Regions from separate parts of the Pseudomonas sp. 18173 genome, predicted to be linked through region 2. Evidence: predicted binding sites of a transcription regulator. Region 2 holds the regulator's gene; each other region holds the start of a gene.
What was found. The regulator FliA, encoded in region 2, starts transcription of late flagellar genes. The targets are predictions, from matches to a motif close to CTAAAGTTTNNNNNNNNNNNGCCGNTAA.
Positions count from the first base shown of each region.

Region 1: motA (flagellar motor stator protein MotA) is a predicted target of FliA. The motif match lies at 1,796-1,823, and genes of this name have one in related genera.
Region 3: ACLD1X_RS01145 (flagellar protein MotY) is a predicted target of FliA. The motif match lies at 1,995-2,022, and genes of this name have one in related genera.

Region 1 covers NZ_JBKFTN010000003.1:192,426-196,594, forward strand. The annotation lists gene motB (flagellar motor protein MotB) at 1-872, opposite strand, end outside; gene motA (flagellar motor stator protein MotA) at 876-1,727, opposite strand; gene ACLD1X_RS04785 (HDOD domain-containing protein) at 1,894-3,432, shown strand; gene rhdA (thiosulfate sulfurtransferase) at 3,474-4,169, shown strand, end outside.
Region 2 covers NZ_JBKFTN010000017.1:52,037-56,205, forward strand. The annotation lists gene ACLD1X_RS19290 (chemotaxis protein CheA) at 1-682, opposite strand, end outside; gene ACLD1X_RS19295 (protein phosphatase CheZ) at 736-1,524, opposite strand; gene ACLD1X_RS19300 (chemotaxis response regulator CheY) at 1,546-1,917, opposite strand; gene fliA (RNA polymerase sigma factor FliA) at 2,085-2,825, opposite strand; gene fleN (flagellar synthesis regulator FleN) at 2,822-3,652, opposite strand; gene flhF (flagellar biosynthesis protein FlhF) at 3,770-4,169, opposite strand, start outside.
Region 3 covers NZ_JBKFTN010000001.1:252,034-256,202, reverse strand. The annotation lists gene ACLD1X_RS01160 (peroxiredoxin) at 1-127, shown strand, start outside; gene rnt (ribonuclease T) at 208-885, opposite strand; gene pyrC (dihydroorotase) at 882-1,928, opposite strand; gene ACLD1X_RS01145 (flagellar protein MotY) at 2,088-2,993, shown strand; gene ACLD1X_RS01140 (argininosuccinate synthase) at 3,123-4,169, shown strand, end outside.

The DNA of each region.
Region 1 (4,169 bases), on a different contig from region 2:
GGCGCATCAGGAGCAGCCTCCGCCCCTTGAGAACCTTCAATCGCACGCTGGGCCTTCTTGGTCAACACCACGATGTCGATACGACGGTTGACCGGGTTAAACGGATGCTCACGATCGAACAGCGCCGACGAGGCATAACCGACCACACGCGCCACCTGCGCATCCGGATAACTGCCCGCCACCAGGGCACGCCGTGCGGCGTTGGCACGGTTGGCCGAGAGCTCCCAGTTACCGAAATCACCGGTACCGGTGTAGGGCTTGGCATCGGTGTGACCGCTGATGCTGATCTTGTTCGGCACCGCCTTGATGGTGTCGGCCATGGCCAGCAGGATGTCTTCGAAATACGGCTTCAGACGGGCCGAACCCGAATCGAACATCGGGCGGTTTTCCGCATCCATGATCTGGATACGCAGGCCATCCGGGGTGATTTCGAACAGGATCTGATCCTTGAATTTCTGCAGCTGCGGGTTCTCGTCAACCTTGTTCTGCAGTTCTTGCAGCAACAGTTCGAGACGTTCCTTTTCAACCTGCTCGGCCATGCCTTCGACCTGGTCGGTATCGACGGTAACCTTGTCCGGCTGCGGCTGGGACTTCACCTCGGGGTTGAGGGTGTTTTCCGGCGCCAGGGTCGGCGTGCCGCCCAGATCAATGATGTACGGCGTACCGCTTTCGGAAAAGCCGATCGGGTCCTTGAAGTAACCGGCGATGGCAATCTTCTGTTCCGGTGTGGCGGTGGACAGCAGCCACAACACCAGGAAGAACGCCATCATCGCCGTGGCGAAGTCGGCGAAGGCGATTTTCCAGGCGCCTCCGTGATGCCCGCCGGCGTAGCGCTTGACGCGCTTGATGATTATCGGCTGATTGTTCTCCATGGCTTAGCGACCGCGAACCGCTTGTTCCAGCTCGGCGAAGCTAGGACGGTGCGCCGGGTACAGGACCTTGCGCCCGAACTCCACGGCCAGCGATGGCGGCATGCCGGAAGCCGAAGCCACCAGCGAGGCCTTGATGGCTTCGTAGACATTCAGCTCTTCCTTGGCATCGTGGGCCAGGGAGTGAGCCAGCGGGCCGAAGAAACCGTAGGCGGCGAGAATACCGAAGAAGGTACCGACCAGTGCTGCACCCACGTGCAGGCCGATGGACTTCTGGTCACCTTCACCCAGCGAAGCCATGGTCACCACGATACCCAGTACCGCCGCGACGATACCGAAACCGGGCATGGCGTCGGCGATGCCGTTGACCGCGTGGGATGGGTGTTCCAGGTCTTCCTTGAGGCTGAACAGCTCCATGTCGAACAGGCCTTCCAGCTCGTGCGGAGCCATGTTGCCGGAGGACATGATGCGCAGGTAATCGCAGATGAACGCGGTCATGCGCTCGTCCTTGAGCACCGCCGGGTACTTGGCGAAGATCGGGCTCGCAGCGGCATCTTCGATGTCGCCTTCGATGGCCATCATGCCTTCACGGCGGCTCTTGTTGAGGATCTCGTAGATCAGGCCCAGCACTTCAAGATAGAAGCCGTGGTTGAAACGTGAACTGAACATGCCCAGGGACTTCTTGAGCACGTGCATCGTCATGTGGCCGGGGTTGGCCTGCAAGAATGCGCCGAGGGCCGCACCACCGATAATCATGACCTCGAAAGGCTGGATCAGGGCGGCAATCTTGCCGTGGGAAAGCACGTATCCGCCGAGCACGCTCGCGAATACGACGATGATGCCGATAATTTTAGCCATAGGTAGGAGAGTACTTACTGAGTCGGGTTCAAGGTCATATTCGGAAGTTAAAAAATCTCTTCTTCTACTTATCGGCAAAACTGCGCCAGACTATAGCCAGTTCAGGCGAAAAGCCAATTTGACCCACTCCGGGCCTGGGTAATGCTGACGATGATCGCCTCCAACCATGGTTAACGAAACGAACGTTCCAACGCCAAAACCGACGACGCTCGAAGGCTGGGTCAAGCTGCTCGATGGCGTACGCCTTCCCGTCCCGCAAGCCAGCCACGACCTTGTCTGCAAGGCCATCCGCGACAATCGCAGCTCGCTGCGCGACATCGCCGACCTCATGCAAGGCAGCCCGGCCCTGGCCTTGAGCGTGATTCGCGAAGCCAACCGGCACACCCACGGCAGCATGACCGAGCCTGCGGAAAACCTCGAGATCGCGATCAATCGCCTTGGCCTCAAGCGCACCGAAGAACTGCTCGCGCGCTTGCCCGCCGAACCCCAGTCCGAGATTCCCAAAGCCTTGCGTCAGCTGCAGATGATCAGCCAGCACGCCACGCAACAGGCCAACGGTTTTTTTGCCAGTCGCCTGGCGCGCCTGTGGCAGGACATCCACTGGGGTAGCCTGCTGTTCCTTTCGCCCCTGTGGCCGTTGGCGCTGACCCATCCAGAACTGCTCGAAGACTGGGAGCTGCGGGTCATCCATAAAGGCGAGTCGGCACGCAAAGTCGAACAGCAACTGTTTGGCGTCCGCCTGCTGGACATCGGCCAGGCACTGGTGGAAATCTGGCGCCTGCCGATCTGGGTGCAGCAAGGCTATCGACTGCTGCTCACTGAACAGCGGGAACTGGTGAAAGTCCTGCGCATTGCCCGTGACAGCGAGCATCCTCTGCGCCAGCAGAACCGCCTCGATGACGATCCGACGCTGCGCCGCTGGCTCAATCAGCCGGCCAATACGGTGCTGCTGGCCAACGGGCTGGCACTGTCGGCACAGCACGCCTGGGACAGCCCGCACAGTGAGCGCTGGCAGTACCTGACCAGCCTTTACCTGCAAATGCCCATGGACGAGGTGCAGCAGCAACTGCACCAGCAAGCCGCCAACAGCGCTCGCCAGCATGCCATGCCCGATCTCTGGCACCCCGCCGAAGCGCTGATCTGGCCGTGGGGCATGAACCGCATCCACGCCGGACTGCTGCCGGCCGCGGCACCCACCGCCGAAGACCTGGCGAAATGGCGCAAGCAATGCGCCGAACTGCTGGTCGAGCCGAGTCGCTTTACCAACGCCATGCACCTGACCATCGCCGCCCGGGACGCCCTCGCAGCCTGTGGCATGCGTCGGGTGATGATCCTGATGGCCGACCGCACCCACGCCAACCTGCGCGTGCACCAGACGACTGGCCTGCCGAAAGAGGCGGCCGGGCTGAACTTCGTGGTCAGCCAGAGCAAACTGTTGCAACGCCTGCTCGCACAACAGGCCCAGGTCCGCCTGACACCCGCCAACAACGTACAATTCTCGGCCCTGTTGCCCAACGGCCTGCGCTCGCAGTTCAGCGGCGAACACCTGTTGCTGCGCTCGCTGGTCAATAATGGCCGGGTGATCATGATCGTTGTGGCGGATCAGGGCGGTGGGCCGTTTTCGGAAATTTCCGTGCAGGCCTTCGGCAAAACCGCACAATGCATCGAAAAAGCCCTGCACAGCTTTAGCAACCGAGGCCAATAAGCTGCGCTACAATCCTCCCTTTTGTGCTCTGGAGACCTCACATGTCTGACTTCTCTGGCTTGCCGCTGGTGATCGAGCCGAGCGACTTGCTCCCTCGCCTCGACGCCCGCGAACTGATTCTGGTGGACTTGACCAGTGCCGCCCGCTACGCCGAAGGGCACATTCCCGGCGCACGATTTGTCGACCCCAAACGCACCCAACTGGGTCAGGCGCCCGCCCCCGGGCTGATGCCCCCGCAGGCAGCACTCGAAGCGTTGTTCGGTGAGCTGGGACACAACCCCGATGCGGTCTACGTGGTGTATGACGACGAAGGCGGCGGTTGGGCCGGACGCTTTATCTGGCTGCTGGATGTCATCGGCCACAGCAAGTACCACTACCTCAACGGCGGCCTGCCGGCCTGGCTGGCAGAGGGTTCGCCCATGTCGATCCAGATCCCGCCTGCCGTGGGTGGCCCGGTTGCATTGACCTTGCACGACGAACCCACCGCCACCCGTGAATATCTGCAAAGCCGTCTGGGCGCCGCCGACCTGGCCATCTGGGATGCACGTGGGCCGCTGGAGTATTCCGGCGAGAAAGTCCTGGCAGCCAAGGGCGGCCACATTCCCGGCGCGGTCAATTTCGAATGGACCGCCGGTATGGATCAGGCGCGCCAGTTGCGCATCCGCACCGACATGCAGCAGATCCTCGAACAACTCGGGATCAGCAAAGACAAAGAAGTGATTACCCACTGCCAGACC
Region 2 (4,169 bases):
TCGGCGCTTCTGGCGCGGCGGGCGCAGGGACCACCGCATCGACGGCGAACTGGCCCTTGCCGTGCAGTTGATCGAGCAGCGACTCGAACTCGGCATCGGTGATTTCATCGCTGGCAGCAGCATCGCTGACCGGCGCAGAAACAGCTGCCGGCGCCTCGGCCTGAGCTTTGACGGCATTGAGCGAGTCCAGCAGTTGTTCGAATTCATTGTCGGTGATATCGCCCGACTCGGCTTCTGCCTCAGGCGCTTCGACCGCAGCGACAACGGGTGCAGACACCACCTCGTCAGCCGATTGCGGCTCGGCCAGACGGGCCAGCGCCGCAAGCAGTTCAGGTGTCGCCGCCGTGATCGGGCTGCGCTCGCGGACTTCGCTGAACATGCTGTTCACCGCGTCCAGCGCTTCGAGAACCACGTCCATCAGTTCCGAATCGACGCGACGCTCACCCTTGCGCAGGATGTCGAACACGTTCTCGGCGATGTGGCAGCACTCCACCAGCTCGTTGAGCTGGAGGAAGCCGGCGCCCCCTTTTACAGTGTGAAAACCGCGAAAAATTGCATTGAGCAAGTCCGCATCATCCGGACGGCTTTCCAGCTCGACCAGTTGTTCGGACAGTTGCTCTAGAATTTCGCCGGCCTCAACCAGGAAATCCTGAAGGATCTCTTCATCGGCGCCGAAGCTCATTAAGGGTGTGCTCCTACAGGTCTAAAAACCCAAAAACCTAAAGTTCTAAAATTCTAAAAACCCAGGCTGGATAACAAATCGTCCACATCGTCCTGACCGGACACAACGTCTTCTCTTTTATCGGCATGAATCTGCGGACCTTCACCCTGAGAGAGATGTTTTTGTGGATCTTTTTCAGCAAGCATCGCTTCACGGTCATGTTCGATGCCCGCAAAGCGATCCACCTGACTGGCCATGAGCACGAGCTTGAGCAGGTTGCTTTCAACTTCGGTGACCAGTTGGGTCACACGCTTGATCACTTGCCCGGTGAGGTCCTGGTAATCCTGGGCGAGCAGGATGTCGTTCAGGTTGCCCGACACCGCGCGATTGTCCGTGCCGCTGCGCGCCAGGAACCCGTCGACCCGCCGGGCCAGTTCACGAAACTCTTGCGCACCGACTTCGCGACGCATGAAGCGCCCCCAGTCCGCGCTCAAGGCCTGGGCTTCATCCGCCAGGCCATTGACCAGCGGCGTGGCACTTTCCACCAGATCCATGGTGCGGTTGGCCGCGGCTTCGGTCAGCTTGACCACATACCCCAGGCGCTCGGTGGCATCGGTGATCTGCGACACTTCTTCGGCTTGCGGCATGTGCGGGTCAATCTGGAAATTGACGATCGCGCTATGCAGCTCGCGAGTGAGCTTGCCCACTTCCTGATACAGGCCGCGGTCACGGGTCTGGTTGAGCTCATGGATCAATTGCACGGCGTCGCCGAACTTGCCCTTTTCAAGGCTTGCGACCAATTCGACGGCGTGTTTTTTCAGGGTCGATTCGAAATCGCCCAATGAAGTTTCGTTATTGCCCATAGCTCCCCCGTGGCGCACTCATCAACCGATGCGTTCGAAAATCTTCTCGATTTTTTCTTTCAACGCCTGGGCCGTGAAGGGTTTGACCACATAGCCGTTAACGCCAGCCTGGGCCGCTTCGATGATCTGCTCGCGCTTGGCTTCAGCGGTCACCATCAACACCGGCAGGTGCTTGAGCTTTTCATCGGCACGCACGTGGCGCAGCAGGTCGATACCGGTCATGCCAGGCATGTTCCAGTCCGTTACCAGAAAGTCGATGCTTCCGCTGTTGAGCACCGGAATGGCGGTAGTGCCATCGTCGGCCTCGACGGTGTTGGTGAACCCAAGGTCACGCAGCAGGTTCTTGATGATCCGCCGCATCGTTGAGAAGTCATCAACGATGAGGATTTTCATGTTCTTGTCCAATTCGACCTCCAAGCAGTCTTAAACGCGCCCAGCACCTGGACGCGCCATTTCAATCAATCCGGCAAAGCACTCAATGACTGTCTGGAGCACAACAGATCGCGACCGGTGCAGTTCAGCACCACACCAGCCTCGTTCGCAGTGTCCCCACACTGCCTTCAGCGCGCTCGCCACTCCCCCAAACGCCCCCGCAAACGGGCCGCGCACTGGCTGTGTAACTGGCTGACCCGCGATTCGCTGACCCCCAGGACCTCACCGATTTCCTTGAGGTTCAACTCTTCGTCGTAGTACAGCGCCAACACCAGTCGCTCACGCTCCGGCAAATTGGCAATCGCATCCGCCAGCGCAGCCTGGAAGCGTTCATCTTCCAGATCGCGTGACGGCTCGAGATGAGCACTCGCGCCATCCTCGTGCAGCCCTTCGTGTTCGCCATCCTGCAACAGATCGTCGAAACTGAATAAGCGGCTGCCCAGGGTGTCGTTCAAAATTCCGTAGTAATCGTCGAGACTCAATTGGAGTTCGGCCGCAACCTCGTGATCTTTAGCGTCACGGCCGGTTTTCGCTTCAATCGAGCGGATGGCGTCGCTGACCATGCGCGTATTGCGGTGAACCGAACGTGGCGCCCAATCCCCCTTGCGCACTTCATCGAGCATGGCGCCGCGGATTCGAATGCCCGCGTACGTCTCGAAACTGGCGCCTTTGCTGGCGTCATATTTGGTCGACACTTCAAGCAGGCCGATCATCCCGGCCTGGATCAGGTCTTCGACCTGGACACTGGCCGGCAAGCGCGCCAGCAAGTGGTAGGCAATGCGTTTAACCAGCGGCGCGTAACGCTCGATCAGCTCGTACTGCGCATCACGGGCCGATTTTTTATAGAGGTTGTAACCGCTTGCTGTCATAGCACGGGTCCTGCTGTCTGTTGCACGAGGCGCTCGACGAAAAACTCCAGGTGCCCGCGCGGGTTGGCCGGCAGCGGCCAGGTATCGACTTTCTGCGCGATGGCCTTGAACGCCAGCGAGCACTTGGAACGCGGGAAAGCCTCGTAGACGGCGCGCTGTTTCTGCACGGCCTTGCGCACGCTTTCGTCGTAGGGCACGGCGCCGACGTATTGCAGGGCGACGTCGAGGAAACGATCCGTGACCTTGGTCAACTTGGCGAACAGGTTGCGCCCTTCCTGCGGGCTCTGGGCCATGTTGGCCAGGACCCGGAAGCGGTTCATGCCGTAGTCGCGATTGAGCAACTTGATCAACGCGTAGGCATCGGTGATCGAGGTCGGCTCGTCACACACCACCAGCAGCACTTCCTGGGCGGCGCGAACGAAACTGACTACCGAGTCACCAATGCCCGCAGCGGTGTCGATCACCAATACGTCGAGGTTGTCGCCGATATCACTGAAGGCCTGGATCAGGCCCGCGTGTTGCGCAGGGCTCAGATGCACCATGCTCTGAGTGCCCGATGCGGCCGGAACGATACGGATGCCGCCAGGCCCCTGCAGCAGTACGTCGCGCAGTTCGCAGCGGCCCTCGATCACGTCGGCCAGGGTACGTTTGGGTGTCAGGCCCAGCAGAACGTCGACGTTCGCCAGTCCCAGGTCGGCGTCCAGCAGCATGACGCGCCGGCCAAGCTCAGCCAAAGCCAGGGACAAGTTCACTGACACGTTAGTTTTCCCGACGCCACCTTTGCCGCCGGTCACCGCGATCACCTGTACGGGATGCATGCTGCCCATGTTATTTCTTTACCTTGTCTTGCATAGACGGAGGCCACATTACTGGCTGCGCGTTCGCTAACGGAACAATGCATGGCAGACCATCGATGTAGGTACAAAAACTATTCATTAATTACCTCAGCCAACCTGCTTGGTCGGGCTGTGGTAGATGTCAGCGAACATGTCAGCCATGGCTTCTTCGCTGGGTTCTTCCTGCATTTGCACGCTGACGGCGCGACTGACCAACTGATGACGGCGCGGCAGATGCAAATCATCCGGGATCCGCGGGCCATCGGTCAGGTAGGCCACGGGTAACTCATGACTGATGGCCAGGCTCAACACCTCGCCCAGACTCGCCGTTTCATCCAGTTTAGTCAGGATGCAGCCAGCGAGCCCGCAACGCTTGTAACTGTGATAAGCGGCCGTTAGAACCTGTTTCTGGCTGGTGGTTGCCAATACCAGATAATTTTTCGAGCGGATGCCACGACCGGCCAGGCTTTCGAGCTGCATGCGCAGGGCCGGGTCGCTGGCCTGCAGG
Region 3 (4,169 bases), on a different contig from region 2:
CGCCCTGCAATTCCACGAAGAGCACGGCGAAGTCTGCCCTGCCAACTGGAAGAAAGGCGACAAAGGCATGAACGCTTCGCCAGAAGGCGTTGCGGCTTACCTGACCGAGCACGCTGCCGCTCTGTAAGGTACGTTCCAGATACAAAAAAAACCGGCCATCGAGGCCGGTTTTTTTATGTGCGGGATAAACCAGCGATTCCTGCAACATCAATCGTCGAAATCTTCCCAACCGCCCATCTGCTTCCAGCGATTGACGATGCCGCAGAACAGCTCTGCCGTCTTCTCGGTGTCATAACGGGCCGAGTGAGCCTCACGTCCGTCGAAGTCGATGTCCGCTGCCTGGCACGCCTTGGCCAGTACGGTCTGGCCGTACGCGAGGCCTGCGAGCGTGGCGGTATCGAAACTGGAGAACGGATGGAACGGGTTGCGCTTCATCTCCAGGCGCGCAACCGCCGCATTCAGGAAGCCCAGGTCGAAGCTGCTGTTATGCCCGACCAGGATCGCCCGTTTGCAGCCATTGGCCTTGAGGGCCTTGCGCACGCCGCGGAAGATATCGTTCAGGGCAGACTCTTCACTCACAGCCATGCGCAGCGGGTGATCGAGCTTGATCCCGGTGAACTCCAGGGCCGCCGCTTCGATGTTCGCGCCTTCGAACGGTTCGACCCGGAAGAAGTAGGTGTGATCCGGGTAGACAAAGCCCTTTTCATCCATGGCGATGGTGGTCGCGGCGATTTCCAGCAGGGCGTCGGTGGCCGAGTTGAAGCCACCGGTTTCTACGTCGACGACCACCGGCAGGTATCCGCGAAACCGCGCGGCCATTGGATGACGCGAACCGCCTCCGCCACCATTGCCTTCCAGTTCGTCATCGAAATGGTCTTCACTCACGCGTGTTCCTCCAGCAGGCGCCAGCGCAGTTTTTCACCGGCGCGCAGCGGGATAACGGTCAGCTCGCCAAACGGCAGGCTGGCAGGGGCGGTCCATTCTTCGCGGACCAGGGTGATGCGATCGGTGTTGGCCGGCAGGCCATAGAACCGCGGGCCGTTGAGGCTGGCGAAGGCCTCCAGCTTGTCCAGCGCATTGCGCTGTTCGAAGGCTTCGGCGTACATCTCGATGGCAGCAAAGGCGGTGTAGCAACCGGCGCAGCCGCAGGCCGCTTCCTTGGCGTGCTGGGCGTGGGGTGCCGAGTCGGTGCCAAGGAAGAATTTCTCGCTGCCGCTGGTGGCTGCATCGAGAAGGGCTTCCTGGTGGGTATTGCGCTTGAGGATCGGCAGGCAATAGAAGTGCGGCCGAATCCCGCCCACCAGCATGTGGTTGCGGTTGTACAGCAGGTGATGCGCGGTGATGGTCGCGCCAACGTTGGCCGGGGCCGAGTTGACGAACTGCACGGCGTCAGCGGTGGTGATGTGTTCGAACACCACTTTGAGGGTCGGGAAGCGCTCGACCACGCGACGCATGTGCTCATCGATGAAGATTTTTTCGCGGTCGAACACGTCGACATCGCCACGGGTGACTTCACCGTGAATCAGCAACGGCATCCCGACTTCGGCCATGGCCTCGAGTGCCGGGAAAATCTTGTCGATGCTGGTAACACCGGAGTCCGAGTTGGTGGTCGCGCCGGCCGGGTACAGCTTGGCGGCGTACACGAATCCGCTGGCCTTGGCCTCGCGAATTTCCTCGGGTTGGGTGCGGTCGGTCAGGTACAGGACCATCAGCGGCTCGAACGTGCTGCCGGCCGGGCGGGCAGCGAGAATCCGCTGGCGATAGCCGTCGGCTTCGGCCGCGTTGCGCACTGGTGGAACCAGGTTGGGCATGATGATGGCGCGGCCAAAGGTGCGCGCGACATCCGCGACGGTATTGGTCAACACGGCACCATCGCGAAGATGAATGTGCCAGTCGTCGGGACGCAGCAGGGTCAGGCGGTCGGACATGAGGGGATTCCAGGCGGGTCAAACTCAGGGGAATGCTACCGGAAAAGACACTTGCAGGCACTCGCTATCAAGTTTTACGGGAAGCTTCCGATATCCAACAGGTATGCCGTTAACATATGTGTGTCGGTCTTTTAGTTGTAGAAGCCAGTGGAGCCTCCCGTGCGCCAGCGTTATTTAGCCTTGCTCAGTGTGTTTGCCAGCCTTCCCGCGATGGCGCTCACTTTCCAGACCCGTCTGGAGAGCATTGAGTGGACGGTTGAAGGTGACAAGTTCGAATGCCGCCTGGCTCAGCCGATTACCGACTTCGGTTCGGGCGAGTTCGTGCGTCGTGCCGGCGAGCAGGCGACTTTTCGTCTGAAAACCTACAACCCGATGATCGGCGGCGGTTCGGCGACCTTGCTGGCCGCTGCTGCACCGTGGCAACCGGGGCGTGACGATATCAATCTGGGCACGGTAAGAATCGGCAGCGGCAATGTGTTATTTAACAGTTCACAGGTTCAGGCCGGACGCCTGATCAGCGGATTGATGGACGGCCGCAGCCCGGTGGTTCGCCATTCTTCGGGGGATGGTCGGGTGTCGGAAGTGCGCCTGCTGCCGGTCAGGTTCACCAAGGCGTTTGCCGATTACCAAAGCTGCGTGGCCAAGCTGTTGCCGCAGAACTTCGAGCAGGTGAAGCAATCCGAAGTCGGCTTCCCTGGCGGCGGAATCGAGCTCGACAGCGCCGCGAAGGCCAAATTGCAGGTGATGCTGGAGTACATGAAGGCCGATCCGACGGTCAATCACATCGAACTCGACGGGCACTCCGACAACAGCGGCAACCGCCTGACCAACCGCGACCTGTCGCGGCGCCGGGCCCTGGCGGTGATGGAGTTCTTCAAGGCCAACGGCATCCAGGAGTCGCAAATCACCCTGCGGTTCCATGGCGAACGTTATCCGCTGGCGCCTAATACCAACAACGCCAACCGTGCGAAGAACCGACGGGTGGCGGTACGCCTGGAGCGTGGAGCACCTGCGGAACAAGTCGCCCCGCAAGCGACGAAGGCGGCTACTTCGGCCACTTCCTGACTATTTGGTCATCGTCGCCCTCTCGACATAATCTGTCGCTTCGTCGTCATAAGCTGTCGCGCCACTGTAAATTATTCTGCATGAGCGGTAGACTTCCCGGCTTTCCGTAGAACCCCGTGGAGTGATGGCATGGCGGACGTAAACAAGGTCGTTCTGGCGTATTCCGGCGGCCTGGACACTTCGGTGATCCTCAAGTGGCTGCAGGATACTTATAACTGTGAAGTGGTGACCTTCACCGCTGACCTGGGTCAGGGCGAAGAGGTCGAACCTGCACGCGCCAAGGCTCAGGCCATGGGCGTCAAAGAGATCTACATCGACGACTTGCGCGAAGAGTTCGTGCGCGATTTCGTTTTCCCGATGTTCCGCGCCAACACCGTTTACGAAGGCGAGTACCTGCTGGGTACTTCCATCGCTCGTCCGCTGATCGCCAAGCGCCTGATCGAAATCGCCAACGAAACCGGCGCTGACGCCATTTCCCATGGCGCTACCGGCAAGGGTAACGACCAGGTTCGTTTCGAACTCGGCGCCTACGCCTTGAAACCAGGCGTGAAAGTGATTGCTCCCTGGCGCGAATGGGACCTGCTGTCCCGTGAGAAGCTCATGGATTACGCCGACAAGCACGCGATCCCGATCGAGCGCCACGGCAAGAAGAAATCCCCGTACTCGATGGATGCCAACCTGCTGCACATCTCCTATGAAGGTGGCGTGCTGGAAGACACCTGGACCGAGCACGAAGAAGACATGTGGCGCTGGACCGTTTCCCCGGAAAACGCTCCAGACAAGCCGCAGTACCTGGAGCTGACCTACCGCAACGGCGACATCGTCGCGCTGGACGGCGTCGAAATGACTCCGGCTACCGTGCTGGCGACCCTGAACCGTATCGGTGGCGAACACGGTATCGGCCGTCTCGACATCGTCGAGAACCGCTACGTGGGCATGAAGTCCCGTGGCTGCTACGAAACTCCGGGCGGCACCATCATGCTGCGTGCCCACCGTGCGATCGAATCGATCACCCTGGACCGCGAAGTGGCTCACCTCAAGGACGAGCTGATGCCCAAGTACGCCAGCCTGATCTACACCGGCTACTGGTGGAGCCCTGAGCGTCTGATGCTGCAACAGATGATCGATGCCTCCCAGGTCAACGTGAATGGCGTTGTGCGCCTGAAGCTGTACAAG